Regions from separate parts of the Arthrobacter sp. MMS18-M83 genome, predicted to be linked through region 2. Evidence: riboswitches for the same ligand, from Rfam matches in the RefSeq annotation. Region 2 holds a riboswitch; the other holds the start of a gene.

Region 1 (15,937 bases), 890 kb from region 2:
CGTCGCGTATGGACTCGGCCGGCCAAACGAAGCCGCGACACATGCGGCGCACATCGCCGGCCTCGCCGCAGACCAGCTGTGGCTGGTCGCCGACGCCAGACGGAAGGCGGAAGACACACAGCGCTGGGTGCGGGCTCTTTCCGCAGCTTTGGCCGTCGAACGGTCTTCACTCGATGCGCTGGCCGTTTTCGGTGTGACGGAGACCGCGAGTCCGGAGACGGTCAATGGCCTCGGCCTTCCCATCGGCTGGGTGGACGGCAAGCCCGCCCGCGTTGCGGTGTTTGGAAAGGTAGATTGAGAGCATGCTGGTACTGACACGCAAGCCGGGCGAACAGATCATGATTGGTGATGACATTGTCATCACCGTCATGGAGGGCCGCGGCGACGGCGTGCGGATCGGGATCGAGGCGCCCCGCGGCGTGTCCATCCAGCGTCGCGAAGTGGTTGAAGCGATCGCCGCTGCCAATCTTGCGGCAGCGAAGGCCGGCCCCGAGGCCGAAGAGCTCCTTGCCGGGCTGCGACCGCCTGCATCACGACGAAAGCCAGATTAGTACGGGGCCAGTCCCGACGCTCGCTCACATATGAGCCCTCACCACCCGACCCTCGCTCACCTTTAAGGCAAAAACCACCGATCCTCCTGCATATCTTCTGCAGGAGGGTTTGCCCTTCTACCCCCAAAGGTGAAGGAGCGTCGGCTGAAAAGGTGTCGAAGGTGAGCGAGCGTCCTAGCGGCGGCCACGTGTGAAGCGCTAAGCCAAGCCGAGGAATTCTTCGAGGAGTGGCAGCGAACAATCCCTCGTCACGGCCAGGGCCCGCTCGATATTGGCGTTTTCCGCCAGCAATATCACATCATCCGCGGCGTTGGCTGTGTCGGCAGTGGCCTCTGCTGCCGATCCATCCGGGACCAAAACCTCCCCGGGCTGCCCGGCCGTAAGCCGTACGTCCCCGGCCCCGATTGGCCCCGACAGGAGCGCCTCGATGTTGGCCGCGACGGCAGACTCGACTTGCTTCAGCAGCAGCACCATGCCGTGGTTGTGGTCCTGAAGCAGTTCCGGCCAGATTCCGGGAGGCGCTACGGAGGCGATCACGGGCAGGGTTGCGTTCGCCGGCACACGCCATTCGATAGCGACCGCTGAAGACTCGATGTTCCGGGCAAGGGTGTCGAACCGAAGGTTTTCCAAGACCTTTTCCACGTCAGCAGCAGTGAATTTCAGCCAATGCCAATTGCCTGCCCGGACGTGCAGCAACTGTGTTTCGAGCCGGAACAACAGCAGTTCCAGCTGCCTCCGCTCGCGCCACAACGTCGCCGATAACTCATCCGCCCCCACGGTTCCCCATTCCCTGGTTTGGCCTGCGGAACATGATCCCGCGGCCGGTTTTGCATCTTTTTCATGAGCGTACACGCATTGTTATTTGTCAGATGGTATGTTCACTGAATACGTGCCTGTTCCAAGTAATCTTCGGCCTGCTTCATCGTCTCAGCAGCTCGCCGGAGGATCCTTGGAATCAGGCTTTTGCAACTCAATATTCCGGTCTCATGGGGGGACTAATTTTGAATCGCGAGGAACGCAACGAGTTGGTGCTGCAGCATTTACCGCTCGTTGGCTACTTGGTGTCTGAGCTCTGTGCGAGAGCTTCTCATTTGTCGCGCGACGATTTCGCGTCGGTAGGGTCCGTGGCGTTGATAACGTCCGCCGATTCCTTCGATCCGAGCCTCGGAGTCCCCTTTGGCGCATTTGCGCGCCGCCGGATCGTTGGGGCGTTTGCGGACGAGATGCGGGCCAGCGACTGGGCTACCCGCTCGGCACGCAAACGCATCAAGGAGACGATGTCGGTCCAGGAAACCCTGTCCGGCGTCCTTGGGCGAACCCCTACGGTGGCGGAAACCGCGTCAGCCCTCGGTGTCGAGCGCAGCGTCGTGGAGGCTGCACTCGCCGATGCCGCCCGGACTCTGTCGCCGCTTGACGACGTCGTCGTGGACACCGTCGCTGCCGACACTGTCTCCCCGGAACACTCCGTCCTGGCCGATGAGCGCCTCAAGTACCTCCGCGCCGCCGTCGAGGCCCTGCCGGAAAAGATGCGCTACGTGGTCGAGGAGATCTACTTCGCCGGGAGGACCGTCAAGGAGCTCGCCGAAGAGCTTGGCTCCACGCACGCTGCAGTGTCCCAACAGCGCGCCGAAGGTATCCGGCTCATGCGTGATGGACTCTCTGCGCACTACGCTGACGACCCCGAGCAAGTCTTCGAGCCGCAGTCACGGATTACTGCCCGACGCCGGCACGACTACCTCTCGACGCTAGCCTCCGCGACCCTTGGCGGAATTACGCGTGGTTTCACTTCGCATGATGCTGCGTTGAACCGTGCTGTCTAGTTTGCGGGCCGTCTAACCTCAGCGGCGGCCCTAGCGCGCCGTGGGCGGGACGGAAACGGAATCCGAATCAGGACTGATCCTGCGAAGCTCATGCAGGATTTCCAGCTGTTGTTCGTTGATCTTCAACAGCAAGCCAATGTCAGCCCGCGCCGCGAGGTCCGTGTCGTAGTCGTGTTGGGCCATGGCGGCCGCAATCGCATCCTGGCGTTTGGCTGCGATCAAGAGGATCGCTCCCTGAAGTCCGGCCAGCATGGACAGGAACAGGTTCAGCAGGATGAAGGGGTAGGGGTCCCAACCGTTGCCTGGCAGGACCCATGTGTTGATGGCTGCCCACACAAGCATGAAGAAGATGAAGCCGCCCACGAACGGCCAGCTCCCCATCCCATTGCGCATGATATCCGCGGCTCGCTGACCCGAGCTCAATGCTGCTTTGTGTTCGGCGTGCCAGGTGGACCCTTGCTCAGCTGTGCTCATGGGCCCAGCCTAGCCGTGGGCCCGGGCGGACCCTGCCAGTAGCCGCACCGCGACGGTCCCTGCCTCTTGACTTTGAAAGACTTAAGCGAATACTTAAGCATGTGCTTAACAATCAAGGCGCCGCGGATCTCGATTCCGTTTTCCACGCCCTTGCCGACCCCACTCGCAGGGCCATCGTGGCCCGGCTGTGCGAGGGCCCGGCGTCGGTCTCGGAATTGGCGAAGCCCTTCGCCATGAGCCTCCCGGCGATTGTCCAGCACCTCCAGGTCCTGGAACACAGCGGGCTGGTGCGCAGCGAGAAGATCGGCCGGGTCCGCAGCTGCAGCATCGTCCCCGGACCGGTCCGCGAGGCGGAGGCCTGGCTCGGGCTTCGCCGGACATCGGCCGAGCGCCGGCTGGACCGCCTGGAGAGTTTCCTCAATCAAAACCACCCCGCCAAACCAACACAGGAGTAGCCATGAGCACCCCCATTACGCATGCAAGCTTCACCCTCGAACGCAAACTCAATGCCCCGGTGTCACGTGTCTGGTCAGCATTTTCGGACTACGGCAACAAGAAGAAATGGTTCGTCGGCCCGGAAGAGTGGACTCAGGGCGAATCCAGCCTTGACTTCCGCGAAGGTGGCACCGAGACGGACACCGGCGGCCCTGAGGGCGGCTTCGTCTCCAGCATGAAGGCGGTCTATCACGACATCGTCGAGAACGAGCGGATCGTCTACACCTACGAAATGTATCTCAACGGCCAGCGGACGTCCGTCTCGCTATCCACCATCGAAATGGAGCCCGACGGCGAAGGAACCCGCCTCGCTCTGACCGAGCAAGGAGCGTACTTCACCGACGAAGACCATGTGGAAGGCCGCAAAGAGGGCATCGAGGGTCTCCTCGATGCCCTCAAGGCCTTCGTCGAAGGCAACTGACGGCTTACTTCGCGGTCGGCACGCGGCGGAGTGCGACGGCGGCAAGGACTGCCGCTCCCGCCATCAGTACCAGCCCGATCGCCGCGGTGATGTGGACGCCCGATTCGAAGGCGGCACGCGCCGCGGCGGTCAAGGCGCCAGCCAGTGGCTGGGGGAGTGACGCTGCGGTGCCCACCGCTCCGGCGAGCGTCTCCCGGGAGCGTTCGGCAGCATGGCCGGACAATTCAACAGGAAGAAGCAGGTGGTGCTGGTAGGACGCCGTCAGGATCGAGCCCAGGACTGCCGTGCCCAGCAATGAGCCGAGTTCGTAGCCTGTCTCGGAGATCGCCGAGGCCGCGCCGGCCTTGTCGGCAGGAACGGCCCCCAGGATGAGGTCGTTGGAGATGGTCTCCGCCGATCCAACCCCGATGGCAAGCAGCAAGAGTGCCGTCAAAAGGTACCCGGGGCCCTGGCCATGGTTGCCCAAGGCCGCCACGAGATAACCCATGGCGCTCAACGTCAGGCCGGATGCCACCACCAGTCCCGGGCGGATCCGCTTGACCAGGGGAACCACCACCATGCCCGCCACGATGGTGGCCAGCAGAGCCGGAACCATGGCGATTCCTGCCTCCATGGGGGACTGGCCCTCCACAAGCTGCAAGTGCTGCGCGAAGAAGTAGATGAAGCCCGTCATGGAAAACAGGGACAGGACGTTGGCAATGATGGCTGTGCTGAACACCTTGTTCCCAAAAAGACGCACGTCCAGCATGGGCGATGCCAAGGAGCGCTGCCTGCGGACAAAGATGATTCCCATGGCCAGGCCGAACGCCATGAAGGCTGCAGGGGCGGGGCCGAAGCCGTGCACAGCGACCTCTTTGATGCCATAAACCACCGGTGCCATGGTCAGGATGGACATCGCGATGCTGGGAACGTCAGGCTTGCCCGGATTGCGATCCTTGGACTCGGGAATCAGGAACGGGCCGAAGGCAAGGAGGGGCAACAACAGCGGCACGGCCACCAGGAACACGGCTCCCCACCAGAAATGTTCCACGAGCCAGCCGCCGAAGATCGGCCCGAGCGCGGCGCCGCCGGAGAATCCCGCGGCCCACACCGCGATGGCAAGCCGGCGGCGGTTCGGGTCCGGGAAGATGTTGCGGATCAAGGACAATGTGGACGGCATGAGCATGGCTCCGAAGATGCCCAGGCCGGCGCGTCCCGCAATGAGCCATTCGGCCGACGGGGCGAACGCGGTGGCTGCGGAAACGGCTGCGAAGCCCGTGCTGCCGATCAGGAGCAAGCGGCGGCGGCCGATCCTGTCTCCCAGGTTGCCCATGGATACCAGCAATGCCGCCAGCACCAGCGCATAGGCATCCACAATCCAAAGCAGCTGCACGCCCCCGACCTCCAGCGTCCGGGCGATTTCCGGAAGAGCAAATGTCAGCGCAGTGTTGTCAACAGCCACCAGCAGCACGGGGAACATCAAGAGCGCCAGGGCAGTCCAATCGCGCCACGGGGCGGATTGGGTTGACGGGGTGCGGGGATGCTGGGTTGTGGACGGGCTGAACATGAGAATAACTGTACCGTCTGGACGGTATAGTTTCAACTTGCCGTATCGACACTGACATATCCAACTAGGGGATGATGGACACCATGCCGCGAAAACCTATTGCCCGGGACGCTGTCCTGGATGCCTTTGAAGCCCTGCTGATCGAGGTGGGGGAGCGGGCTGCCACGCTCGACGCCGTCGCCAAACGCGCGGGAGTGTCCAAGGGCGGCCTGCTCTACCATTTCCCCAACAAGGAAGCCATGATCAGCGCCCTGCTGGAACGCATGGACAGGCTCGCAGCAATGGACATTGAGGCGATGAAGGCGGCTCCCGAGGGCGCTTCGGCGTTCTTCATCAAGTCCTCGCTTTGGGCCGATACCCCCATGGACAGGGTGTTCGTCGCCGCCACGCGGCTCGCGGAGGTGGCCCACGAAGAAACCCGCAGGCGCTTTGCAGGGATCCAGCAACAATGGCTGGATGTGCTCGCCGAGGAAGTGGGTCCGGAGATAGCCAAAGCGGTCCGGTATATGGGCGATGGGCTCTACTTCAACGCAATGCTTGAAGGCGGCCCGGGAACCAATGCGAGCGAGAGGAGCGCCGACGTCGGTGCGCTGCTGGCCGCCGTCGAACGCCTCCGTGACTGAACGGTGGCCCAACTGGCTCGCAGTAGTTGTCGTTTAGAGGCTCCAAAACGACAACAGGTGCCAGTCAGTTGGGAAAGTCGGGCGAGACCGGTGACATCATTTGCGGACGCGAGCAGTCCATAGGACAATTGACAGTTGTGGCAGCCGTCACCGGCAACCACGATCCGATTCACACAACTGAATACGCCTTTGATCTGCGGCGGGAGAGTCCTGCAGGCAAGTGATGCAGGCGCCGTAGGAGCAAATCCTCCCCAGGAATCTCTCAGGCCCACGCACCGCCGCGGCAAGGCAACTCTGGAAAGCAGCACGCTGCCCTCTGGTGTCCCAGACACTGGAACACGCTGTGCTCACCGACGGTGCAAGCGAAACAGTGCCCATAAGCACGGATTCGCGGAAACTCTCAGGTCCAATACAGAGCGGGGAGGAACCCGATTAGCTGTGGCGTACCCACGCCGCCTTAGTAATGGAGTTCCTTCGTGACGGTTAGTTCAACCTCCACCACGTTCGTTGACCGGCATATCGGCGCCCGTCGCCAGGCCGACATTGACATCATGCTCAAGTCTGTCGGTTACGACAGTGTCGATTCGCTCGTGGACACCGCGGTTCCCAATGACATCCGCCAGGACGTCGCCCTGACCCTCCAGAACGCCCTCAGTGAGGTCGAAGTTCTGGCCGAACTGCGCAAACTGGCGGCCAAGAACAAGACGGCCGTGCAGATGATCGGCCAGGGCTACTACGACACCGTCACTCCGCCGGTGATCCGCCGCAACATCCTCGAGTCCCCGGCCTGGTACACGGCCTACACGCCGTACCAGCCGGAAATTTCCCAGGGCCGCCTCGAGGCACTGCTGAACTTCCAGACCATGGTCCAGGACCTCGTGGGCCTGCCCATCGCCAACGCCTCCCTGCTGGATGAAGCCACGGCCGTCGCCGAAGCAGTCCTCATGATGCGTCGCGCCAACAAGAACAAGACGGCCCACGACGGCAAGACCGTCCTCGACGCCGACTGCCTCCCGCAGACCCTCGCCATCGTGAAGGGCCGCGCCGAGGCGCTGGGCTTCGAAGTGGAGATCGCCGACCTGTCCAAGGGACTGCCCGACGGCGACATCAACGGCATCGTGCTGCAGCAGCCGGGCGTTTCCGGCCGGGTGTTCGACCACTCCGCCGTGATCGCCGCCGCCAAGGAACGCGGCGCCCTCGTCACCGTTGCCGCCGACCTCCTCGCCCTCACGCTGATCACGCCTCCGGGCGAGCAGGGTGCCGACATCGCTGTCGGTTCCACCCAGCGCTTCGGCGTGCCGCTGTTCTTCGGCGGCCCGCACGCCGCCTACATGGCCGTTCAGAAGGGCCTCGAGCGCTCCATGCCCGGCCGCCTGGTGGGCGTTTCAAAGGACGACGCCGGCACCCCCGCGTACCGCCTGGCGCTGCAGACCCGCGAGCAGCACATCCGCCGCGAGAAGGCCACGTCCAACATCTGCACCGCGCAGGCACTGCTTGCCATCGTCTCCTCGATGTACGCCGTGTACCACGGCCCCGACGGCCTGAAGGCGATCGCCGAAACCGCCCACAACCACGCCCGCACGCTCGCCGCGTCCCTGAAGGCCGCGGGCCTTGAGGTCCTGCACGGCAGCTTCTTCGACACCGTCACCGTCCGCGTCCCGGGCAGGGCAGCCGAGATCGTTGCTGCCGCTGAGGCCAAGGGCATCAACCTGCGCGGCATCGACGCGGACACCGTGGGCATCTCTGTCGACGAGACCACGACGACGGCGGTCCTCGCCGACGTCGTCGCCGCCTTCGGTGCTTCGCTCGCGGAGTCACGTGAGGGCTTCGCCCTGGAGGCCGCCGTCGAGCGTTCTTCCGATTACCTTCAGCACCCGGTGTTCAACACGCACCGTTCCGAAACCCAGCTGTTGCGCTACATCCGCAAGCTTTCGGACCGCGACCTCGCGCTGGACCGCACCATGATCCCGCTGGGTTCCTGCACCATGAAGCTGAACGCCACGGCCGAGATGGAAGCGATCTCCTGGCCGGAATTCGCCTCGATCCACCCGTTCGCCCCGGATTCCCAGACAGAGGGCTGGCGCGAACTGATCGAAGATTTGGAAGCCGACCTCACGGAGATCACCGGTTACGACCAGGTCTCCATCCAGCCCAACGCCGGTTCCCAGGGCGAACTCGCGGGCCTGCTGGCCATCCGCGGCTACCACCACTCCCGCGGCGACCTCCAGCGCAACGTATGCCTCATCCCGGCTTCCGCCCACGGCACCAACGCTGCCTCGGCAGTGCTGGCCGGCATGAAGGTTGTCGTCGTGGCCACCGCGGCCGACGGCACCATCGACCACGCGGACCTGCAGGCCAAGATCGACGCCAACAAGGACGTCCTCTCGGCCATCATGATCACCTACCCCTCCACCCACGGCGTGTACGACGCTGACGTCCGCGAAATCTGCGACTCCGTGCATGCGGCCGGCGGCCAGGTGTACGTTGACGGCGCCAACCTCAACGCGCTCGTGGGCCTGGCCCAGCCGGGCAAGTTCGGCGGCGACGTGTCCCACCTGAACCTGCACAAGACCTTCTGCATCCCGCACGGCGGCGGCGGACCGGGCGTGGGCCCGGTCGCTGCCAAGGCGCACCTTGCACCCTTCATGCCGGGCGATGCCAACAAGGCAGCCCATGAAGACGGGCACGGCGTTGCCATCTCGGCGTCCCGCTTCGGTTCGGCCGGTGTCCTGCCGATTTCGTGGGCGTACGTGAAGCTCATGGGTGGCGAAGGCCTCACCGAGGCCACCAAGTCCGCGCTGCTTGCCGCGAACTACATCGCCTCCCGCCTCAACGAGTACTTCCCGGTTCTCTACACGGGCGAAGACGGACTCGTGGCTCACGAGTGCATCCTGGACCTGCGCGAACTGACGGCCCGCACCGGCGTTACCGCCGAGGACGTGGCCAAACGCCTCATCGACTACGGTTTCCACGCCCCGACGCTGGCGTTCCCGGTGGCGGGCACCCTGATGGTGGAGCCCACCGAGTCCGAGGACCTGGGCGAGATCGACCGCTTCATCGAAGCCATGATCACCATCCGCAAGGAAATCGACCAGGTCGCGAGCGGCGACTTCACGGTGGAGGACAGCCCGCTGCGCCACGCACCGCACACCGCGGCCGCCGTCGTGAGCTCTGACTGGAACCGCGAATACTCCCGCGAGCAGGCTGTCTTCCCCGTCCACCACCTCAAGCAGGACAAGTACTTCCCGCCCGTAGGCCGCATCGACGGCGCCGCAGGCGACCGTAACCTGGTCTGCTCCTGCCCTCCGATCGAAGCCTTCGAGAACTAAAGGACTCCTCACGATGACTGAGAACTACACTGCGCTCTACGAAGAGCACAAGAAGCTCGGCGCTTCCTTCACCGATTTCGGTGGCTGGCAGATGCCCCTGAAATACTCGTCCGAACTGGCCGAGCACCACGCCGTCCGCCAGTCCGCAGGCTTGTTCGACCTCTCCCACATGGGCGAAGTCTGGGTCACCGGTCCGGAAGCAGCCGCTTTTCTGGACTACGCGCTGGTCGGCAAAATTTCGGCCATGTCGGTTGGCAAGGCCAAGTACTCGCTGATCTGCCAGGAAGACGGCGGCATCATCGACGACCTCATCACCTACCGCCGTGGGGATTCCAAGTTCCTCGTGGTTCCGAACGCCGGCAACGCCAAGGTTGTTGCCGAGGCTGTGGCACAGCGCGCCGCCAACTTTGACGTCGTCGTCGAGGACGCCTCGGCAGCCACCTCGCTAATCGCCGTCCAGGGCCCCAAGGCGGAAGAGATCCTCCTCCGTTTGGTCCCGGCTGAACAGCACTCCCTCCTCACCGAGCTCAAGTACTACGCCGCCGTCGAGGTGCCCTTCACCTTTGCCGGGAACACCGTGGAACTGCTGCTCGCCCGCACTGGCTACACCGGTGAAGACGGTTTCGAGATCTTCGTGGACAACGATGCCGCTGCCGCCCTGTGGCAAGCAATCGCCGCCGCAGCCGAAGACGGCGAGCTGATCCCCGCGGGCCTCGCTTCCCGCGACTCCCTGCGTCTCGAAGCCGGCATGCCGCTCTACGGCAACGAGCTCTCCCGCGAAGGCAACCCCTTCGCGGCGGGTCTGGGCCCAGTAGTTTCGTTGGCCAAGGAAAGCGACTTCGTGGGCCGTTCCGCCCTGGAAGCCTTGAAGGCCGAGGGCGCCGGTTCCACTAGCGGCCGCAAGCTGGTTGGCCTCAAGGGCCTGGGCCGCCGCGCCGGCCGTAGCCACTACGCGGTCCTCAAGGACGGCGTGGTTGTCGGCGAAGTCACCTCCGGCCAGCCCAGCCCCACCCTCGGTTACCCCGTGGCACTGGCGTATGTCGACGTCGAACACGCAGAACCCGGCACGGCACTGGACGTAGACCTGCGCGGCAAGCCCGAGCTGTTCGAAGTCGTCGCCTTGCCGTTCTACAAGCGAGCCAAGTAAGTTTCGGTGGGTGGGTGACCGTGGTTGCGTTTAGCCCGTCGGGACCGACATCCTCTGCGGGCTCGGTCGCGAAAGACGCCCGCTGAGCGGACGTGACGCTCCCTTAGACGCCCGCTGCCGGATGCCGGTCCCGATGGGGCCGTCCCCGTCACCTTTGGTTATCGAACAGAAGGGCGAACCGTATGAACCTTGACTCACCCTTGGTGCCTCTTATGCGAGCTTGGCACCCGTCGCGTTCGATGATGGGCCGCCTGCCGCAGCTTGGCCTACAGAAACTGGATTGGCCCACGGGAACCACGGGTCCACAACTAAAACCGAAAGGCCAGCGTTCTTTCCGGAACTGTTGGCCCCGAAAACTGAACTGGCGGAGGGCGGGTGACGGGATTCCGGCAGCGTGCGTCTAAGCGAGGAACGAGCGAGCACGCCGAGGAATTCCGTTATCCGCCACCCAACCCGACCACAATTGTTTTAGACCAACGTAAAGGAAAAAACATGGCAAAAGTTGCACCTGAACTGCAGTACTCCGACGAGCACGAGTGGGTTGCCCGCGAAGCCGGGAACCTTGTTTCTGTCGGTATCTCCGCCGTGGCCACCGATGCCCTCGGCGATATTGTGTACGTTGACTTGCCCGAGGTCGGTTCGGCTGTGACTGCGGGGGAGACCTGCGGCGAGGTTGAGTCCACCAAGTCCGTCTCGGACCTGTACTCCCCGGTGACGGGCGAGGTCACGGAAGTGAACTCCGCCGTCGTCGACGATCCTGCCCTGATCAATAACGATCCGTATGGCGCAGGCTGGCTCTTCAAGGTGGCCGCCGAGTCCGACGGCCCGCTGCTCTCCGCTGAGGAATACGCTTCCAAGAACGGTGGCGAGCTGTGAGCGCCGCAACCGGGGCCGCAGGCACCGAGAACGCAGTGTTCGAGCAGGTAGTGTCGCCGAGCCTGGACACGGTGTTGTCCGAGCTGGATCCGGAGATCGCGGCGAAGATCGACGACGAGTTGAACCGTCAGCGGTCGGGCCTGGAAATGATCGCCTCGGAGAACCACACGGCTGTGGCCGTGATGCAGGCGCAGGGTTCGGTGCTGACCAACAAGTATGCCGAGGGTTACCCGGGCAAGCGTTACTACGGTGGCTGTGAGCACGTGGACGTCATCGAGCAGTTGGCGATCGACCGTGTGAAGGCCCTGTTCGGTGCCGGGTACGCGAACGTGCAGCCGCACTCCGGTGCCCAGGCAAACGCGTCGGTGATGCACGCCCTCATCAAGCCGGGCGACACCATCATGGGCCTGAACCTGGCGCACGGCGGGCACTTGACCCACGGCATGCGGATCAACTTCTCCGGCCGCTTGTACAACGTCGTGCCGTACCAGGTCCGCGAAGAGGACCACCGGATCGACATGGCCGAGGTGGAGCGCCTGGCGCTGGAGCACAAGCCGGCACTGATCGTGGCCGGCTGGTCCGCGTATGCGCGCCAGCTGGACTTCGCCGAGTTCCGCCGGATCGCCGACCTGGTGGGCGCGTACCTGATGGTGGACATGGCGCATTTCGCCGGCTTGGTGGCCGCCGGCCTGCACCCGTCCCCGGTCCCGCACGCGCACGTCACGACCTCGACGACGCACAAGACCCTCGCCGGTCCGCGCGGCGGCATCATCCTCTCCAACGACGCCGACATCGCCAAGAAGATCAACTCGGCGGTCTTCCCGGGCCAGCAGGGTGGTCCGTTGGAGCACGTGATCGCCGGCAAGGCCGTGGCCTTCAAGATCGCCGGCTCGGAAGAGTTCAAGGAACGCCAGGAGCGTGTGCTGGCCGGTGCCCGGATCCTGGCCGAACGCCTCGTCCAGCCCGACGTCACTGCCAAGGGGATCTCGGTGATTTCCGGTGGCACGGACGTGCACCTGGTGCTCGTGGACCTGCGCCACTGCGAACTCGACGGCCAGCAGGCCGAGGACCGCCTCGCCGCGATCGAGATCACCGTGAACCGCAACGCGGTTCCGTTCGACCCGCGCCCGCCGATGGTGACCTCCGGTCTGCGGATCGGCACCCCGGCACTGGCAACGCGCGGTTTCGGTGAGGCGGCGTTCCGCGAGGTTGCGGACATCATCGCCGAGGCACTGATCGCCGACGCCGGCGCGGACCTCTCCGGCTTGCGTCACCGCGTGGAGGCCCTGGCCGCCGCGCACCCGCTCTACCCGGGCGTTGCGAACCTCAGCTGAGGTTCTCCGCCGCTGGCTCCGGGTCCGGTTTGGTCCCGGAGCCAGCTCACCGCGGCCGTTGGAACTGACATCCTCCGCGTGCTCGGTCGCGTAGACGCCCGCTGGGCGGACGTTTTCGCGACCGGATGGGCCCACGCCGTCCGGGTTCCCTGACCGAGCTTGCGAGGTTAGGGGGACGGCGGGGCCGCACGCTTCCGGATGCCGGTCCCAAAGGGCCTAAAGACTGGCGGCCTGCCGGATGTCGGTCCCGAAGGGGCCGCGCTGCTCACCTTCCCACCGTCTCCGTCTATATATCTAGTTAGGAACCGACATGGCTGTTGGCGTCTTCGATCTTTTCTCTATTGGGATTGGTCCTTCGAGTTCGCATACCGTGGGGCCGATGCGTGCTGCGGCGGTCTTCGCGGGCGAACTCAAGGTGTCCGGTGCGCTCAAGCGCGTGGCGTCCCTGCGCGTTGATCTGTATGGTTCCTTGGCTGCTACGGGCCGCGGGCACGGCACCATGACCGCGGTGCTTTTGGGCCTGGAGGGCTACCACCCCGAGGAGATCCTTCCCGAGGAGGTGGAGGAACGGCTCGCCTCGATTGCCGAAACCGGCACACTGAACCTGGGCGGCGCCGTCGATCCGGAATCCGGGGTGCGGCTGGCGTATGGGGAGGCGGACATGATCCTGCACCCCCTCACGGTCCTGCCCCGGCATACGAACGGGATGAAGTTCTCCGTCTCCGACGCCGACGGCGAGGTGCTGCACGAGGCCACGTTCTTTTCCGTGGGCGGTGGCTTCATCGTCCGCGAGGGCGAGGAAGACGCGGCGCAGAAGGAACTGGAGGAGTCCAAGAAGGAACTCCCGCTGCCCTTCCGGACCGCCGCGGAGCTCATGGGCCGCTGTTCCTCCAAGGGACTGGGCATTTCGGACATCATGTTCATCAACGAACGCGCCTCCCGGACCGAGGAAGAAATCCGGGCCGGCCTGCTGCACATCTACTCCGTCATGGAGGAATGCGTCGAAACGTCCCTGAAGCGCGAAGGCGTGCTGCCCGGCGGGCTGAAGGTCCGCCGTCGGGCCCCTGACTGGCACGAGAGGCTCCTGAAGGAAACCAAAGGCCAGGACTCCGACTACCGGGATCCGAAGTACTGGCAGGAATGGGTGAACCTGATCGCGCTGGCCGTGAACGAGGAGAACGCCTCGGGCGGGCGCGTGGTCACCGCCCCGACGAACGGGGCGGCGGGGATCATCCCCGCTGTGCTTTACTACGCCCTGCACTTCGCCCCCGGCATGGACAAGGCCACTCAGAAGGACCGGGACGAGACGATCGTGAAGTTCCTGCTCGCCGCGGGCGCCGTCGGGGTGCTCTACAAGGAGCAGGCCTCGATCTCCGGGGCCGAGGTCGGCTGCCAGGGCGAGGTGGGCTCGGCGTCCTCGATGGCCGCCGCGGGCCTGGCCGAAGTCATGGGCGGCTCCCCGGGGCAGGTGGAGAACGCGGCCGAGATAGCGATGGAACACAACCTGGGCCTGACCTGCGATCCGATCGGCGGGCTCGTGCAGATCCCGTGCATCGAACGCAACGCGATCGCCGCGGCCAAGGCCATCAACGCCGCGAAGATGGCGCTCTGGGGCGACGGTACACACCGGGTCTCCCTGGACGAGGTCATCGTGACCATGCGCGAAACCGGCAAGGACATGTCCTCCAAATACAAGGAAACCGCCATGGGCGGCCTCGCGGTCAACGTCGTGGAGTGCTGACGGGCGTCCGTCACCGATAATCGATCGGGCTTGTCGAGCTCAGCTAATGTCTGTTCAGTGTCGTAACCCAGTGCCATCATGTATCCATGAGCGGGGGATACAGCAGTGAATTTTTGCGGGCAGGCCTTGAGCTGCCCAGTCCGTCGGAGACGACGATTCTTCTTGATTACACCCACTTTTCGGTGCGGTTCCGTCCTGATCGCAGGTTGGCTGCAATTGTGGCCGTGAACATCGAGGGCAGCCAATTGGACCCCTTGGCACGCGAAGGAACCTGGCATTTCGATTCCAGGGTCCCCGAAGAGCAGCAGGCCGGTCCGGATGTTTATGCGAACAATGCCTTCGACCGTGGGCATCTTGTGCGCCGGTTGGACCCCGTATGGGGGGACCCGGCTACGGCCAAGACCGCCAACCAGGAAACGTTCGTGTTCACCAACGCGGCACCCCAGATCGACAAATTCAACCAAGGCAAGCAATTGTGGTCCGGTCTTGAGGACCACGTTCTTGGCCATGCCGGTGCCTTCGGCGCCAGGATGAGCGTCTTTACGGGACCGGTCTTCCGGGATGACGACCCTCCCTACCGCGGTGTGCACGTGCCGCGGAAATTCTGGAAGATTGCTGCGTGGACCAACGACGCCGAACTCGGTGCCGCCGGCTTTGTGGTGGATCAGACCCCGCTGCTGGACGAGGTGGAGATGGAGAAGGTCACCAAGGAACGCCTTCTCGCCGAAGAACCGCCGCCGCTGGGGCCATTCCGCACATTCCAGGTACCCATCAAGGAGATCGAGGACGCCACCGGGCTGCCGCTCGACGTTCTCGTCAACGCCGATCGCCTCGCCAAGGGCCAGCGGGAGCTTGGGGAAAAACCGAAGGCCATCCACCTGGAGGCCATGGAACAGATCAGGCTGTAGCTCGTCCTGGGGGCCGATAGACTTGAGCCTGAACGCCTGCGCCGCACACCGGTGCCTGCTGCCTCAAGTACGCAACTGATTGGACACGGCCCCCTTGCGAGAATTTACCGCACGCTTTGCCACCGCCGAGGAAATCGAACACTGGGACAAACACGTCACGGCCAATCCCAACGGCGGCAACCTCCTCCAATCCGAGGCATTCGCAGACGTGAAACAACACTTCGGCTGGAAGCCCCTGCACCTCGTCTACGAAACCCAGGACTACAGCAGCTACAACCTGGTCCTGGAGAAGTCGTTTCCGTTGCTCGGCAAGCTTTGGTACCTCATCAAGGGCCCGGACGTTGCCGGGGTCGAGGACATTCCGGGGATCATCAAGGCCAACCAGGAATTCGTAAAGCAGGGCAAGCTCGGGGTGTTCGCTGTCAAAATCGAGCCGGACATTGTCCTCAGCGACGACGCCCGCGCCGCGATCGAGGCCACGGGTGTGGTCAAGACCCCCAACCTGCAGCCGAACGACTCCACAGCCCTGCTGGATATTTCCCCGGAAGAGAATCAGCTACTGCGTAGCCTCCATTCCCGCGGACGCAATGCGGTCCGCCGGGCTATCCGTGAAGGCGTCGAGGTCCAGACCATGGAGCCCACGGAAGAGAACTTCCGTTCCATGTATGCGCT
Region 2 (15,937 bases):
AAGCTGATCTGCTCACCCAAGCCAATGACAGTGTTTTTGGTCTCGCCTGCGGCGTCTGGACGGCAGACTACCGGCGGGCATGGCGCATTGCTCGTGCCGTTGCTGCCGGCACCGTCTGGATCAACACGTATAAGCAGTTCAGCATCGCTACCCCCTTCAGCGGGATCAAGGAAAGCGGTCTGGGAACCGAAAAAGGGAGGGACGGTATCCGTTCCTATATGCGCCAGAAGAGCATTTACGTGGATCTTTCCGGAACACCTTTGCCGTGGGCCGGCGCATGAAATCCGCAGCAGTTATCGATCCATCCCCGATGAAAGGCAAGTCAGTGAGTGCTCACCCGTATAGCCCGGCATACCAGGCCGGAGGTTTCGGCTTTGTATCCGGGGCGTTGTCCGTTGATGAAAACTACAAGCCCGTCAGTGGCCGTCTCGAAGCCATTGAGGCCGCTGCAACCAGGCTCTCGGAGCGGCTGGGAACCATCGGCATGTCCCTGCAGGACATCGTCAAAACCACCTACTTCGTCACGGACCTGACCTTGCGGGAAGAGGCCAACAGCCACTATGAACGGCTCTTCAGTGAGCCCCGGCCAGCCCGGACCTTCGTAGAGGTTACTGCTCTGCCGTACGGTGCGACGGTTGAAATTGAAGCCATAGCGCACCGGGGCGAGGAGTGAACAATGACTATCGCCACTTTGGACGCACGGGGAGCGGAAGAATCATCCCGGCCAGTTGCCAACAGTGACCGGGCCGTCAACGAGGAGCCATCCGCACGGACCCTGAGGGTACAGCAGAAGACCTGGGAAGCAGACGGGGTCACCAGTGTCACGTTCGCTGATCCCTCCGGGGCGAGATTGCCCCAATGGAAGCCAGGTTCGCACCTGAGTCTTCATCTGCCCAACGGGCTGATACGCGAGTATTCGCTGTGCTCGAATCCGCTGGATCCGACCAGCTGGACAGTGGCTGTCCTGCGGACGCCTGATTCACGCGGCGGCAGCCAGTTGGTCCACGATGGCCTGCCGGTAGGGTCTTTGCTCAAGGTCGAAGGCCCGCGCAATAACTTCGCGTTGGAAGATGCTGGACGCTACGTACTGGTCGCTGGCGGGATCGGCATCACACCGATCATCTCCATGGCGCGGGAGCTTCAGGCGGCAGGGGCGGACTGGTCGCTGCTCTACACCGGCCGGTCCCGCGCCACTATGGCCTTTCTGTCTGAGATCGTGGCCCTTCCTCGAGACCGGATTACCATCCACGCTGATGACGAGGCCAACGGCAGTTACCCTGACCTGGCCGCGGCGGTCGGAACCCTCAGCCCCGATGCGCTGGTTTACGCCTGCGGTCCGGAACCACTGTTGAGGGCTGTTGCCGGGGCCATGCAGGACGAAGCCCAGCTCCGGATCGAGCGGTTCAAGGCACCGGAGAAGGCCGTCGTCGCGAGGGAAAACGAATCAGCGTTTGACGTGGTGTGCAACAGCAGCGGCCAACGCATCCCTGTGAGGCCTGATGAATCTGTCCTTGATGCTCTCAACAACGCCGGCATAGACGTTCCCAGCTCATGTGCGGAGGGAATCTGCGGTACGTGCGAAACCCGTGTCATCAGCGGCGACGTGGAACACCGTGATTTTCTCCTCAGCCAGGCTGAGCAGGCCGCAAACAAGTCCATGTTCGTGTGCGTCTCGCGTTGCCGTTCGGCCGAACTGATCCTTGACCTCTAAACCCTAGAAAAGTAAGAAGGTAGCCCCATGAATTTCTTTGCAGCAGAGCCTGTGTGTAAATTGCGGTCTCTTCGGTCAGTGTCCTTGAAGGTACCGGAAACGGCGCGTGCCAAGGATTTCTATCACGAGGTCTGGGGCCTTTCCACCGTTGACGAAGACAGTGACCGTTTCTGGCTCCGTGGGACCGGCTCGGAGCACCACATTCTGAAGCTGGAAAAGGGCCAGCAGAATGCTCTCGGCGGCGTGGCCTTCGCCCTCGCTACGCCCCACGAGGTGGACCAGGCCGCAGTTAAGCTCACCGCTCTGGGGATTCCCCTCTTCCGCGAGCCAGGACCATTGGACGACGCTGCGGGCGGTTACGGCCTGCAGCTGGTTGACCCTGAGGGAAGACTTGTTGAACTTTCCGCTGATGTTCACGCCGTCCTCAACCAAGAGCCTGCGGGGCGGCGGGCCATCCCACGCAAGATCGCCCACGTCGTGCTGAACACTATTGACATTGACCGGGCTACGGCGTTCTACACCCAAGTTTTGGGGATGCGGGTCTCGGACTGGTCCGAGCATCAGATGTCATTTCTTCGGTGCAATTCAGAGCACCATGTCATCGCTTTCAATCAGGCCCCCTGGACAGCGGTCAACCACGTGGCCTACGAAATGCAGAGTATCGACCATTTCATGCGCGGCATCGGGTCACTCAAAACCCACGGTATTGCCCCCCAGTGGGGTCCGGGCCGCCACGGTCCCGGGGATAACACCTTCTCCTACTTCACCGATCCCGCAGGCCTTGTTTGTGAGTACACCTCTGAAGTGGCGCAGGTTGATGAAGACAGCTGGCTGTGCCGTACCTGGAAGCGGACTCCCGAGCTGTCGGACCAATGGGGAACCGCCGGGCCGCCCACCGTAAATGTTCGCACCGCTATGGCCGGAATCCCCGATGACGGCTACCGCTCGCTGGTTGTTCCGGGTAGCGCCGATTACTTCACCGTCCCCTCGGTAAATGCAGCAAGCCATGCAGTTGCCCACTGAGGTAGCTACCACCACCGGAAACCTGGACAGCCGTATTTCCCTCCACAACGTATCGCTGGTGGTCCGCGGTGAAGGAGCGCCTGTCTTCCTGCTGCATGGCATCGGGGGAAATGCCTCGTCTTGCGGGGCGTTGGCGCAACTGCTCAGTGAGGCCGGTTACCGCACGTTCTGCTGGGATGCGCCCGGCTACGGGGAATCTACGGATCCGCGGGGACCGGTGGACCACTCCGGGCTCGTCTTGCAGATTTTGGCTTCCCTCGCCGTCGGACCCGCCCACCTGATCGGGACCTCGTGGGGAGGAGTTATCGCCACTAAAGCGGCAGCACAAGCACCGGATGCTGTCCGCTCTCTGGTTCTAGCGGACAGCACCAGGGGTTCGGCTGTTACCGGGGATTCGGCGGACAGGATGTTGGCGCGCATCCCGGAACTAGCCGAATTGGGGCCAGAAGCCTTTGCCGGCCGACGGGCTCCCCGGCTTCTCTCGCCCTCAGCGGATGCTGTCACGGCCGCGGCGGTCAGGTCCGAAATGGCCGCGGTCCGGCTTCCTGGTTACACGGCCGCGGCAACCATGATGGCAGCCACCGACACATCGGATGTGCTGCCGTCTCTGCAGGTACCGTCGCTGGTCCTGGTCGGCGAAGACGATGTAGTTACCGGCGTGGCTGAATCTCGGATCCTCGCTGAATCCATAACAGACGCTTCTTTCAAAATCGTTTCCCGCGCTGGCCATGCCGCAGTGCAGGAGAAGCCCGCAGAGATGGCGTCATCGATTCTAGAGTTTTGGAAGAGGCTTTCATGACACGGTTGATAGTAATCACCGGCTCTGGACGCGGACTGGGGTTCAGTATCGCTGAACGGCTGGCAGCCGGAGGTGATCGCATCGTAATTGCTGAGAAAAACGCCGAGATCGCAGAACATGCAGCAGTCACGCTGCGGGAACGCGGCTTCGATGCTACGGCAATCATTACCGATATTGCGGACAAGGCCTCCGTTGCCGCCTTAGCCGATGCCGTCCGGAAACTGGGCGGGGCAGATGGTCTTGTCAACAATGCGGCTCTTGCTGACGGGGTTGGCGGTGACACCTTCTGGGACCTTGAAGAAGATTTCTTCCAGCGGGTCATGAGTGTGAACGCCTTCGGTACATGGCTGGTGAGCAAGCACTTCTATCCGCAGCTGGCACAAAAGCAGGCAGGGGCCATCGTGAACGTCGCTTCCGACGCCGCGCTGTATGGCTCGCCGCGTCTGGTCCACTATGTCGGCTCCAAAGGAGCCGTCTTGGCGATGACCCGGACCATGGCCCGTGATGCGGGAGCAGCCGGGGTCCGTGTAAATGCTGTCTCGCCGGGCCTGATCAGGGTCGAGGCAACCGAATCCGTGCCGTCCTCCCGCTACCGGCTTTACGGGGAGAACAGGGTGCTGGAAAGGGACCAGGTGCCCGAGGATATCTCAGGGGTTGTCCAGTTTCTGCTCTCGGACGCTGCGGCGTTCATCACCGGTCAGAACATCGTGGTGGATGGCGGCTTTGTCATGGGGCATTAAGACGGTCATCACCGGCTGAAACATCCCCCATTCCCAAAACTACCCACGATGCCGGGCTCCGGCTGATGATCAAGGAGACCAACAGATGGATCTGCAATTAATGGACCGCACCGTCATTGTGACCGGAGCGAGTTCCGGGGTCGGGCTGGCTACCGCCCGTTACCTGCTCGCAGAAGGCGCCAAAGTAGCTGCTTGCGCCCGGGATGCCGGGCGCCTCGCGGCAGCTTTCGATCAGTGTGTCTGGACTGATCGGGACTCGATCTACCTGGCTAGCTGCGACGTCACCGACCGCAAAGCCACCGACGCATTTGTTGCCGGGGCCTTGGAGAACTTCGGGGCTGTTGACGGGCTGGTGTGCAATGCCGGCCGTTCCCTTATGGCCACGTTGGATGAGACGGCTGACGAACAGTTCCGCGAAGAATTCGACCTCAAGATTTTCGGGGTGTTGAACATAGTGCGCTCGGCGCGGGCTGCCCTGGCAGCGTCACCGCACGGCTCAGTGGTTAACGTCAATGCCATCCTGTCCCGCCAGCCTGAGCTGCGCCTGGCCGCTACTTCAGCCGCGCGTGCCGGGTTGTTGAACCTGAGCCACTCACTGTCTGAAGACCTCGCCGCGGACGGTACCCGGGTCAACTCAGTGCTGCTCGGATTGATCGACACCGGCCAGTGGCGCCGCCGATTCGAGCAATCAGGCAGCGGGCTGGACTTCGCGGACTGGAGCGCCGAGATCACCAAAGACCGGGGGGTAAAACTGGGCCGCTTCGGCACAGCTGAGGAAGTCGCCTTCCACATTCTCACCCTTCTATCCCCGCTAAGCGGCTATACAACAGGAGCCACGATCGATGTCGGCGGCGGTGTTGGCCGCTATGTGTAAGGCGCCTGCCATCTGGCTCACATTGAATCGCCTGCCCAGCCTTGATCTACGAAAGAGATGAGTCATATCCATGGAACAAGGAACGAAAATACCCCAAAACCCTACCGGCGGTGACATCCTCGTCCGGGTCATGCGCAGGCACGGCGTTGACACCGCTTTCGGGGTGATCAGCATCCACAATCTTCCCCTGATCGAGGCCGTGGACCGGGAACTTAACTTCGTCGCCGTCCGCCATGAAGCTGCGGCCGTGAATGCGGCGGATGCTTACGCGCGCGCTTCGGGCAAGTTCGGAGTAGCCCTGACCAGCACCGGGACAGGTGCCGGCAACGCTGCCGGGTCGATGGTGGAGGCACTGACTGCAGGCAGCCGCGTGCTACACATCACCGGCCAGATTGACAGTGAATTCCTCGGAAGCAACCGGGGAGTGATCCATGAGGTCCCACGCCAGCTGCAAATGCTTCAGGCAGTATCGGGCTACGCACGGACCATTTTCAACGCCAAAGATGCCGAAGCGGACCTGGAGGAAGCTATTGCGCACCTGCTGTCCGTCCCGCATACTCCGTCCAGCCTGGAATGGCCCATTGACCTTCAGTACCTGGCCCTGCCAGAGGACCAGCGACCAGCGGACCCACCCAGCCGGCCTGAAGTCTCCATCGACCATGAAGCCGTGGCCGAAGCCGTTGAACTGCTCTCGCAGGCCAAGAGGCCCCTCATCTGGGCAGGTGGCGGGGCCGCAGGTGCCGGTACGGCTCTCGCAGAGCTGCTGCACCGCCTCGGGGCCGGGTTGCTGACCAGCAATTCAGGCAGAGGCGTGGTGCCCGAAGACGACGATCAGGTAATCGGAAACTTCGCAACCACGCCCGAGGCGCTGGCACTCCTCGAAGACGCGGACGTGCTGCTGAGTGTTGGAACGCATTTCCGTTCCAACGAAACGAAGCACTACTCTATGGCACTGCCCAGCACGCACATCCAGCTTGACATTGATCCTGCCGCCATCGGCCGTGTCTACCCGGCTGATGTCGGGCTGGAGGGGGATTCCCGAATCCTGCTCGAGCAGATCGTCAGGAAACTCTCCGCCCCCTGCGTCGAGACGGGCTGGACCGAGCGGGTGCGCGCGACGCGCCGGAACGTCCGTGCCGCCCTGACCGAATACATCGGCGGGTATGCCGAGATCTGCGAAAGCCTTCGCCGGCGGCTTGACCGCGAATCGGTGATCGCCCGGGACGTGACGATCCCCTCCAGCCAATGGGGCAACCGCCTGCTGGAAATCTACTCTCGGGAAACGAACATTTTCCCGCTCGGCGGCGGGATCGGTCAGGGACTCGCCATGGGCATCGGCGCCGCCTGCGCCCGGCCCGGGATCCCCACAGCGGTGATCGTCGGCGACGGCGGACTGGCGGTCCACCTCGGTGAGCTCGCCTCCCTAGCAGGTTCGGGTGCCTGGTGCGTAGCCCTGGTCTTCAATGACAGCGGCTACGGAGTCCTTCGGAACATGCAAAAGGCCAACGGCTTCGCCGAAGCCGGCGTGAACCTTCACACACCGGACTTCGATCTGTTGGCCCAATCACTTCACCTGCCGTTCTGGCGGGTCCGTGGTTCCGGACAGTTCGACCAGGCGCTGGAGGAAGCGCTGGCAGTCCGAGGACCGGCGGTAATCGAAATTGACGTCACGGCCCTGGACCCAGCCCCGGGAGCGTTTGTGCTGCCGGTGCATATCCCCAGCCGGAACCACTAAAGGACGAAGAGGAAAAATGGCACACACAGAACCACCGACTCTGGACAGTCCACAAGCGGACACACGGCAGATCCGGCACCGGGTCGTCTGTCTCCACAACGGCTCCGGAGCCGGGGAATGGTACACACGGCAGGTGGCCGCCTACGATGCCCAAACCTTGGATGGCAACGATCTGGGTGCCACCGCCCCAGAAGACCAGCTTGAAGGATGGGTCACAGCTGCTGCCGCAGCGCTGCGGGACGGCGGGGTCACCCCGGTGCACCTAGTGGCTTCCGGCCGTACCGTCTACGGCACGATCGTGCTCGCCGGCCGTTATCCCGAGCTGGTCAAAAGCATGATTCTCGGTGACCCGGAGGTTGACACCTCCATCGAGGGATATGCCCATTCGCTCCAGCTCGTTCAAGCCCCATCGCTGGTTATCGCCGCCGCGCCGCAGGCAGACACCGACATCGCCAAGCCCCAGAGCATTGCCGGCGGCATCGACAATGGGGTCTTCGTCATTATCGAAAATACCGCCGTCCCCGCACACCGAACAAGGGCTGACTCTTTCAACGAGTGGGCCACATCATTCATGAACATCGCCGAAGGCCTGCACACCTTCGCCGAATCGGAGGAGGATTTCCGTGACTGAACAATACCTAGAACCGAATCAGGCCCGCACCGGGCGTGTGACTCCCTACGAGAAGAAACTCGCCGGGGCACTCAGCGAGATCTTCGCTGGCGGCACAAAAGATCTGCCGCGAGTGGTTGCAGGTTTGAACGGCCTCGGTCTAAATGCTCCGGATGGCAGCCCGTGGGACGAAGCCCGTTTCCGCGCCGAAATGCGACGATTGGGAGAATAAGAAATGACAACTACAACACAAACCGCACGCCCCACCGGCGGCAAGAGCAAGACAAAGAACGTCGTCGGCGTCCGCCACGAAGTCGATGCCAAGGAACTGGCAGTGATGGGCTTGCGGGACCGCTGGTACCCCGTCTACCCCTCCCGTTTCGTCGGCGTTGGGGACATGGTCAAGGTCAAGCGCCTGGGCGTGGACTGGCTGCTGTTCCGCGACGCCACCGGACGTATTCGTATGCTCGAGGACCGCTGCCCCCACCGCAGTGCCCCCCTCTCGGTCGGTCAGCACCTCGGAGACCGCGTGGCCTGCAAATATCACGGAGTACAGGTCGATGGAAACGGTACGGTAATTTCCGTTCCTGGCATGCCCGGATGTGCCCTCGAAGGCCGAACCGTCACGACGTCGCTGGCAGTTGCAGAAGCAGCCGATACCATCTTTGCGTTCATGCCACTGACAACTGATTCCGAGGTAACGGAGTTCAAGCTGCCGGACCGCTTGGCCAATCCGGAAATTTCCTGGTTCTCGAACTTCGCGGAATGGAAGGGGCCCTGGCGTTTCTACATGGACAACGTCCTGGATCCGATGCACGGCGCTTTCCTTCACCGCGACTCACACTCAATGTTCGGCGGAGACACCAGCGCCCGCTTCCGCATCCGCGAAACCGACCGTGGCTTCTTCTTTGAGAAGACGGACCAGCGCGGCGTGAACTTCGACTGGGTCGAGTACTGCCGCGAAGCCATGGACTACGTCGATCTGGAAATCCCCTATGCCGAGTCCGCAGGACCCGGCGGGACTTTTGGCATCGTCGGCATGGCCACTCCCATTGATGCAAACAACTCGGCAATTTTCCATTGGCGCACCCGCACCGTCTCCGACTGGGAGCGCGACGTCTGGCGGTTCATGTACAAGACGACCCTTGAAGAAAAACACTGGGCAGTCTTGGAACAGGACCGAGAAGTCCTCGAAGCTCTCGCCGCCGACGCTGACAAAGACGAACACCTCTATCAGCACGATCTCGGCGTCGCACGGATCAGGCGTGTATACGAAGCCGACGCTGAAAAGCAGGCCGCCGTCCTCAGAGGGGAAGGCCTTTAATAGAGCCTCCGAAAGTCGGAATGTAATTGGCAATCCGACTTTCGGGGGCCGCCAACCTCCTCTCCCGCTAAGGCGCTGTAGAGCGCGTGAAAGCACCGGTAGTTCAGAGTGCGAGCGGAACTAACTGCCTACTATCAAGACTTGAAGGACATTATGAAGTCAGCACGCACCTGCCGAGTCGGAGTTATCGGTTACGGCGCCATCGGAGTACCCGTCGTTGCTGGGATTACCAAGGGACGGGTCGCAGGGGCTGTCTTGGAAGGGGTCATCTCCCGGAGCCTGCTAAGCAGTGCCCCGGTGAAGCAGCTCACCCTGACGGAGGCTCTGGAATGCTGCGACTTGCTGGTTGAATGTGCAGGTCAGGAAGCACTCGTCGAACACGCCGAGTTTGTCCTCCGCGCGGGTGTTGACCTGCTCGTGACGTCGGTTGGTGCCCTGGCGGATAGAGAATTCTCAAAGCAGCTCAACGCCGCCGGGCCCGGGCGGCTCTTCCTGACATCTGGCGCAGTTGGCGGCCTCGACCTTTTGTCCTCAGGCGCCCGGGCGGCAGGCTATGACAGAGTCACGATTACGACGACGAAACTGCCGGACTCCCTTGTCCAGCCCTGGATGAACGAGGCTTTGGTTGAGGAGATACGCAATGCTCGTGGCCCACTGGACATTTATAAAGGATCGGCCGCTGAGGCCGCGCTGTTATTCCCCAAGTCCCTAAACGCTGGCGCCGCCGTTGCCATCGCTGTTAACAACTGGGACGCTGTGACGGTCAGAGTAAGGGCAGACCCCGCGGCGGAACTGACCAGCCACGTCATCGAAGCTTCTGGAAACATGGGGGAATACCGGTTCGAAATCCGCAACAAGCCTTCTGAGGACAATCCGAGGACAAGCGGTGTAGTACCGTTCGCCGTACTACGATCTCTGGACTCCATTATCGGTGGCCGGGGTGGGTTGATATGAGTGCAGGAACCGCCTCGAACTACAGCCTCCCGCATCGGGCAGTAAGCGTTTCAGGAGCCTCGGCCAACCGCTTCCATCGCATTGACATCAAAAGCGACCACCGATGCCTCCGCCTTCTTTAACAGCGCTGCGAGTTGATCGAGCTCCGATGGTGTCAGACCGCTCAACATTTGACGTTGCTTGTCTAAATGCTTTCCGAATGCCTCATCGATAACAGCCTTACCATGTGCGGTCAGCTGGGCGTACACAACCCGACGGTCTTCGCGGGTCCGAACTCTCTCGATGAGGTTCTGCTCCTCCATCCTGTCCAACCGGAAAGTAATACCACCGGTCGTGAGCATGGAGGAGGTCGCGAGCTCGCCGGCCGTCTTCCGGTGCGGTGGCCCGGAGCGGCGCAGATTGGCCAGGACGTCGAAGGACGCAAGTGTCAGACCGTACGCATCAAAGTAGGAACTTTCGACAGCGCGGACCTGATTGGCCAGCCGCAAGAGCCGCCCGAGGACGCCAATTGAGCTCGCATCCAAGTCCGGCCGTTCACGCAGCCAATCCGCCAGAATGCGGTCAATGGCGTCGGCTTCAGTTGAATCGTCAGGCATGGACCCGTCCTTTGGATGTAGGTGATGCATCTAAACATTGAGCTTTTCAGCAATCAATTAACTCAGTCTAGTTCCACTCAAGGTCTTGTTACTTAGTTCAATTTACCTTAGTGTTGAGATAGTTAGAGTTGAGGGAGTCACTCCTGAGCTTTGCTGCCAATTTTTGGTTTACATCGCCCCAGTCAGAGAGGTTTAACAATGAGTGAAACCGTAAGTGCACCGACAACAGATCTCGAAGAGCTCATCGATTCGTCTATCGCGTCCCGTGAGAGCCGTGTTGTTGACTTTGACACTCTGAAATTCCAGACAAAAATGGGAGACAAATTCCGGCGTGGCCAGGTCCGTTACATCGGCTCCGGGGCTACCGGGGACCACTCGGACGATAACAACATCCTCCAGGCCGAGCACTTCACGTTCTCTAACATGGTTCTGCCGGCCGGGTGCGTAGGACCGGAGCACACTCACCCTGACGTCGAAGAGGTGTTCTTTGTCCTCGAGGGGCAGGTGGAGTTCAGCGTCCACGATGTCGAGGACGGTACAAAGACGGCCAGTCGTGTTTTGGGCTACCGCGACCTGATTCGCGTTCCTGCAGGCGTTCCCCGGAGCCTTCGCACCGTCAGCGAAGATGATGCGCTGATCTGCGTAATCATCGGTGCGAAAAAGCCGGAGATTCCCTTCTACCCGCCGACCTCCGAGATGCACGGAGTCACTCGCTAAAAATGTTCTCCGAGAAGCGCGGGTACAAGTTTGAGCCGTACCCGCGCATCCGGAGTTCCGGTTGAACAGCCGACTCTTTGCGCACCGTCCGGGCACCGGATACCATGTGAGACGTGTCACCGAAAGGTGGCACGTGCTTATGATCTGCGGCGGGAGAGCCCTGCCGGTACGTTTTAGCAGGCGCCGTAGGAGCAAATCCTCCCCAGGAATCTCTCAGGCCCATGTACCGCCGCGGCAAGGCAACTCTGGAAAGCAGCCCGGGCAACCGGACTCACCGACGGTGCAAGCGTCCAGCCGCGAAGGCGGGGTGGCGCGGAAACTCTCAGGTCCAATACAGAGCGGGGAGGAACCGAATCATCGTGGCGCGTCCGCGCCACCTGAATTATGGAGTTCCTCATGACCCTGGTACCTGAAGGCCGTAAGCTGCTGCGCGTTGAACAGCGCAACAAAGCCGTCCCGGTCGAACGCAAGCCCGAGTGGATCAAGGCCAAGGTCCAGATGGGCCCGGAATTCGTGGGCCTGAAGAACCTCGTGAAAAAGGAAGGCCTGCACACCGTCTGCGAGGAAGCCGGCTGCCCGAACATCTTCGAGTGCTGGGAAGACAAGGAAGCAACCTTCCTGATCGGCGGCTCCGAATGCACCCGCCGCTGCGACTTCTGCCAGATCGACACCGGCAAACCCTCCCCCGTGGACATGTTCGAACCCACCAAGGTCGCCCGCTCCGTCCAGGCCATGGCCCTGCGCTACGCCACCGTCACCGGCGTCGCCCGGGACGACCTCGCCGACGAGGGCGTCTGGCTCTACGCCGAAACCGTCCGCAAGATCCACGAACTGAACCCCGGCACCGGGGTGGAACTGCTCATCCCGGACTTCTCCGGCAAACCCGAACACATCAGCGCGATCTGCGACTCCGCCCCCGAGGTCTTCGCGCACAACGTCGAGACCGTGCCCCGGATCTTCAAGCGCATCCGCCCCGCGTTCCGCTACGACCGCTCCCTGGACGTCATCACCCAGGGCCGGGACGCCGGCATGGTCACCAAATCCAACCTGATCCTGGGCATGGGCGAAACCCGGGCCGAAATCTCCGAAGCCCTTACCGACCTGCACGCCGCGGGCTGCGACCTGATCACCATCACCCAGTACCTGCGCCCCTCCGAACGGCACCTGCCCGTGGACCGCTGGGTCAAACCCCAGGAATTCGTCGAGCTCGCCGCCGAAGCCGAGGACATCGGCTTCCTCGGCGTCATGTCCGGACCCCTGGTCCGCTCCTCCTACCGCGCCGGACGCCTCTGGGCCACCGCGATGCGCAAAAAAGGCCGCGACATCCCCACCCACCTGGCCCACATCGCCGACGGCATCCAGGACTCCGGCACCACCCGCCAGGAAGCCAGCACCCTCCTCGCACACCACGCGACGGCCTGATCCGTAAGGACCCCAGCATGTTCCCCACCCGGATTGAAATCATTCCCTCGGACGGAATCGTCGAGAAGGTCCAGGCGACGGTGCCTGTATCCACAACACTCACCGTTACCTGCTTGCCCCATCACGGCATTACGCGAACCATGGAGGCTTCCCTGAAGCTCAGCCTCCTCGGCTACAACGTGATTCCGCATCTCTCGGCACGCGGGCTGGAGGACCGGGGCAGCTTTCCGGCATCCTCCGGGACTGCGAAGGTGCGGGGATCACCGAGGTCTTCGCCGTTGGTGGAGACGGACCGCGAGGTGCTGGCCCCTACGAATCGTGCCTTCACCTCGTGGAGGATATCGCCGAATACTCCGGCGGCAGGATTTCGGCGGGCATCGCCGGCTACCCTGAAGGTCATCCTTCCGTGGGCGGGCTGGACCTCTTGGATGCCCTGTTGGCGAAACAGCATCTGGCCACGCACGTTGTCACACAGATGTGCTTCTCCTCACCCAAGGTCCGGGATTACACAGCGCTCCTGCGTCGCGAAGGGGTGGAACTGCCGGTGTGGGCCGGAGTGGCCGGGGCGGTTCCCCGGACCAAGCTGCTGGCCCTGGCAACCCAGATCGGCGTCGGGACGTCCCTGAAGTTCCTCAGCAGCAAGGGAACTCTCGCCCGCCGGCTCTTGAGCGGCGACAGGTACTCACCGGAGAGCCTCGTCTCCGAACTCATGGCCCACGCGGACAGCGTCGCGGGAATCCATCTCTACAGCTTCAACAGGCTGGACAGGCCCACGTGGGAACCAATGGACCTGCCCGATCCTGCGGCCAACGAACCAGCCTCCGCGTAGCCGGCGGGCGGCCTTAACTGGTTCCGGGGACCCCTAGCTCCCCGGGACCGAAATCACCGCGACCGTCTTCTGGGCGTCGTCCCGCAGTTCCACGCCCGAGATCCCGGCGAGCTGGACCGGCGTCGCGCCCGTCACCTTGATGCGTCCGCTGGACGTCGCGGTCCAACCGCACGCCAATTCCTCGTTGCCGTCGCGGCCCTTGACCCACAGGTACATGGTGCCCTGCAGCGGCATGCTACGGCCTTCCAGTTGCAGCTCGGTCCCCCACGACTTCTTGACGAGCCCCACTGTGAGTTGCAGGCCGTTGTCCGTCTGCACCGAGTAGCTGGCGTCAGGCTTGGGCGGCTGGTTCAGCAGCGGCCCGGCGAGGACTCCCAACCCGAGGCAAGCGGCGGCCACGGCACTCACCAGAGCCGTCCACCGGCGTCGGGACTTCCGCCGCCGCGCTGCCATTTTCAGGAGGATCGGCTGCGGGAGCGTTTCCGAAAAGGTCCGCAAAAGTGAGCGAGCGTCGGAAGTGGGTTCGACGGCGGGGCGTCCGACCGTGAAAGGCGCAGCGGATTGCCCAGCGGCAGGGCGCTCGACGGCAGGGCGCTCGACGGCGGGGCGCCCGGCGGCGAGCGCGACGGCGTCGGGCACGGGGACGGCGTCGAGAAGGGCCGGAAGGCTTTCCAGCTCGCCAAGCTCGCGTCGGCAATCAGCGCAGAATTCCAGGTGCTCCTCAAAGGCCCGTGCCTCGTCAGCCTCCAAGCCGCCAAGCAGGTAGGCGCCCAGCAATTGGTGAAGTCCTGTTTCGTTCACCGCTGCACCCCCATTTCGTCCAGAATCGTGCGAAGCGCCCTGACGGCGTAAAAGGCCCGGGATTTCACGGTTCCGCTGGGGATGTTGAGCCTCAGCGCGGCCTCGTTCACCGTGAACCGTTCGTAATGCAGAGCTATCAGGACCTCCCGGTGCTCAGTGCTAAGCCGCAGGAGGGCTTCTTCCATGAGGACCCGGTTGAGGAGCTCGTCAACGCGTTCGGTGGCTTCCCCCGGGTCCGCCATGTCGCGTTCGGCGGCCTCGGCGGGCCGCCGCTGGGCCTTCCGATAATTATCGATGATGACGTTGCGGGCAGTGCGGAACAAATAGCTGCGGAGGCTCCCGGTGATCTGAGGCGCGTGCTGCCAAACCCGAAGGATGGTTTCCTGCACCACATCGTCAGCCAGATGTGCGTCCGGCGTGCAGCTCAGCACGAAGCGGCGCAGGGCTGTGCCGTGGTCGCGGTAGATCGCGGCCACGACGTCCTCGTCGAGCGGCATCGGCGCCTCCTGTCTCCTGTCGGCTTCCCCTTCTCCAGCGATACGACGTGCCTGACACGAAAAAGGTTCAGCCCTGTGAACCATTCTTCACCTCACGTCGTCGTACGGGTTAGTTTCCGGCACGCCAACGGCCGGTCCAAGCAAAGGAGCACACCATGAAGAAGCAACTTGGCACCGGTCTGGGCGTCCTCGCACTGGCCATTGTCCTTAGTGCCTGCGGAGGCAGCCCGGGCACTTCTACAACTTCTACAACTTCATCAAGCCCGGCGAGCTCAAGCGCCGCGGCGCCGAGCCCGACGGCGACGAGTCCGGCACCGTCGTCGAGCGCTTCTGCTGAGGCTTATGACCTGGAGGTTGCAACGTCGAGCGCCGGCAAGATTGTGGTGGGCGCCAACGGCAGGAGCGTGTACTTCTTCACCAAGGACGTCAAAGATTCGGGCAAGAGCGCCTGCACCGGAGGCTGCGCCACCTCGTGGCCAGCCGTGACAACGACGTCGAGCAAGCCGACGGCTGAGGACGTGAGTGGAACCCTCGGCACCATCCCCACGGCAGACGGAAAGATGCAGATCACCATCAACGGAATGCCCATTTACTACTTCGGGCAGGACAAGGCCGCCGGTGACGTGAAGGGCCAGGGCGTGAACAGCGTCTGGTACCTGGTCAGCCCGTCCGGTGACATGGTCAAGGGTGGCGGCACGGGCTACTGAAACCCTCGCTCACCTTTGAGCACCAAACAACAAACGCTCCTTCAGATCTGTCCGGCCAGGCCGGCAGATCTGAAGGAGCGTTTGCCTTGGAAGGCTCAAAGGTGAGCGAGCGTTTGCCTCAAAAGCCCTAAAGGTGAGCGAGCGTTTTTAGGCGTCTTCGAACTCGACGGCCGCGATGATTTCCTTCGTCTCCGGGTGGATCATGAAGGCTTCGTCGTCCTCTTCGATCATGATGTAGTTGCCGTGGTCCGTGGCGAAGTGCCAGGCGAGGATCGTCTCGCCGTCGTGCTCGTAGTTGGGATCGCCCATGGTGATCTTCTCCAGCTCGTAGCCGGCGACGTCGCACAGTTCACGGATGATGAGCTCGAATTCAGGGGCATTTTCGAGTTCGGCTTCGGCGGCCTCGGCCTGGCGCTCTTCGAGGTTCGGAATGAGGGCGACGCGCTCGGCGATGTGGGCCTTGCGCTGCTCTTCGTCCAGGTAGAGGACGCCATCCTGGCTGCGGAGCCACGCTGCGTTGAGTTCGATGATGTCCTCGGTCTCCAGGAGGGATTCGAATTCACCGTCGAGGGCTTCGAGTTCGGCCACGGCTTCCGCT

Evidence for each region. A riboswitch is a leader RNA that binds a small molecule or an ion and turns the genes downstream of it on or off. The one in region 2 is predicted to bind glycine.
Region 1: it holds a riboswitch for glycine, as region 2 does, so the genes downstream of both, gcvP (aminomethyl-transferring glycine dehydrogenase) here and lipA (lipoyl synthase) in region 2, are expected to answer to the same signal.

Annotation. Positions count from the first base shown of each region.
Region 1 is NZ_CP113343.1:2,025,619-2,041,555, reverse strand. Features, by position in the region: gene OW521_RS09550 (hypothetical protein) at 1-298, shown strand, start outside; gene csrA (carbon storage regulator CsrA) at 303-551, shown strand; gene OW521_RS09540 (hypothetical protein) at 750-1,328, opposite strand; gene OW521_RS09535 (sigma-70 family RNA polymerase sigma factor) at 1,553-2,371, shown strand; gene OW521_RS09530 (DUF1003 domain-containing protein) at 2,402-2,845, opposite strand; gene OW521_RS09525 (ArsR/SmtB family transcription factor) at 2,947-3,300, shown strand; gene OW521_RS09520 (SRPBCC family protein) at 3,303-3,761, shown strand; gene OW521_RS09515 (MFS transporter) at 3,766-5,307, opposite strand; gene OW521_RS09510 (TetR/AcrR family transcriptional regulator) at 5,391-5,930, shown strand; glycine riboswitch at 6,121-6,218, shown strand; glycine riboswitch at 6,220-6,355, shown strand; gene gcvP (aminomethyl-transferring glycine dehydrogenase) at 6,407-9,259, shown strand; gene gcvT (glycine cleavage system aminomethyltransferase GcvT) at 9,273-10,406, shown strand; gene gcvH (glycine cleavage system protein GcvH) at 10,899-11,282, shown strand; gene glyA (serine hydroxymethyltransferase) at 11,279-12,616, shown strand; gene OW521_RS09485 (L-serine ammonia-lyase) at 12,927-14,357, shown strand; gene OW521_RS09480 (DNA/RNA non-specific endonuclease) at 14,444-15,265, shown strand; gene OW521_RS09475 (lipid II:glycine glycyltransferase FemX) at 15,360-15,937, shown strand, end outside.
Region 2 is NZ_CP113343.1:2,918,403-2,934,339, reverse strand. Features, by position in the region: gene OW521_RS13910 (aldehyde dehydrogenase) at 1-281, shown strand, start outside; gene OW521_RS13905 (RidA family protein) at 326-673, shown strand; gene OW521_RS13900 (PDR/VanB family oxidoreductase) at 677-1,711, shown strand; gene OW521_RS13895 (VOC family protein) at 1,739-2,734, shown strand; gene OW521_RS13890 (alpha/beta fold hydrolase) at 2,718-3,533, shown strand; gene OW521_RS13885 (SDR family oxidoreductase) at 3,530-4,273, shown strand; gene OW521_RS13880 (SDR family oxidoreductase) at 4,359-5,147, shown strand; gene OW521_RS13875 (thiamine pyrophosphate-binding protein) at 5,218-6,882, shown strand; gene OW521_RS13870 (alpha/beta fold hydrolase) at 6,899-7,513, shown strand; gene OW521_RS13865 (recombinase-like helix-turn-helix domain-containing protein) at 7,506-7,724, shown strand; gene OW521_RS13860 (Rieske 2Fe-2S domain-containing protein) at 7,728-8,816, shown strand; gene OW521_RS13855 (aspartate dehydrogenase domain-containing protein) at 8,970-9,770, shown strand; gene OW521_RS13850 (MarR family winged helix-turn-helix transcriptional regulator) at 9,821-10,366, opposite strand; gene OW521_RS13845 (cupin domain-containing protein) at 10,565-11,083, shown strand; glycine riboswitch at 11,224-11,322, shown strand; glycine riboswitch at 11,324-11,430, shown strand; gene lipA (lipoyl synthase) at 11,480-12,505, shown strand; gene OW521_RS13835 (methylenetetrahydrofolate reductase) at 12,594-13,334, shown strand; gene OW521_RS13830 (anti-sigma factor) at 13,368-14,135, opposite strand; gene OW521_RS13825 (sigma-70 family RNA polymerase sigma factor) at 14,132-14,632, opposite strand; gene OW521_RS13820 (COG4315 family predicted lipoprotein) at 14,788-15,339, shown strand; gene OW521_RS13815 (DMP19 family protein) at 15,487-15,937, opposite strand, start outside.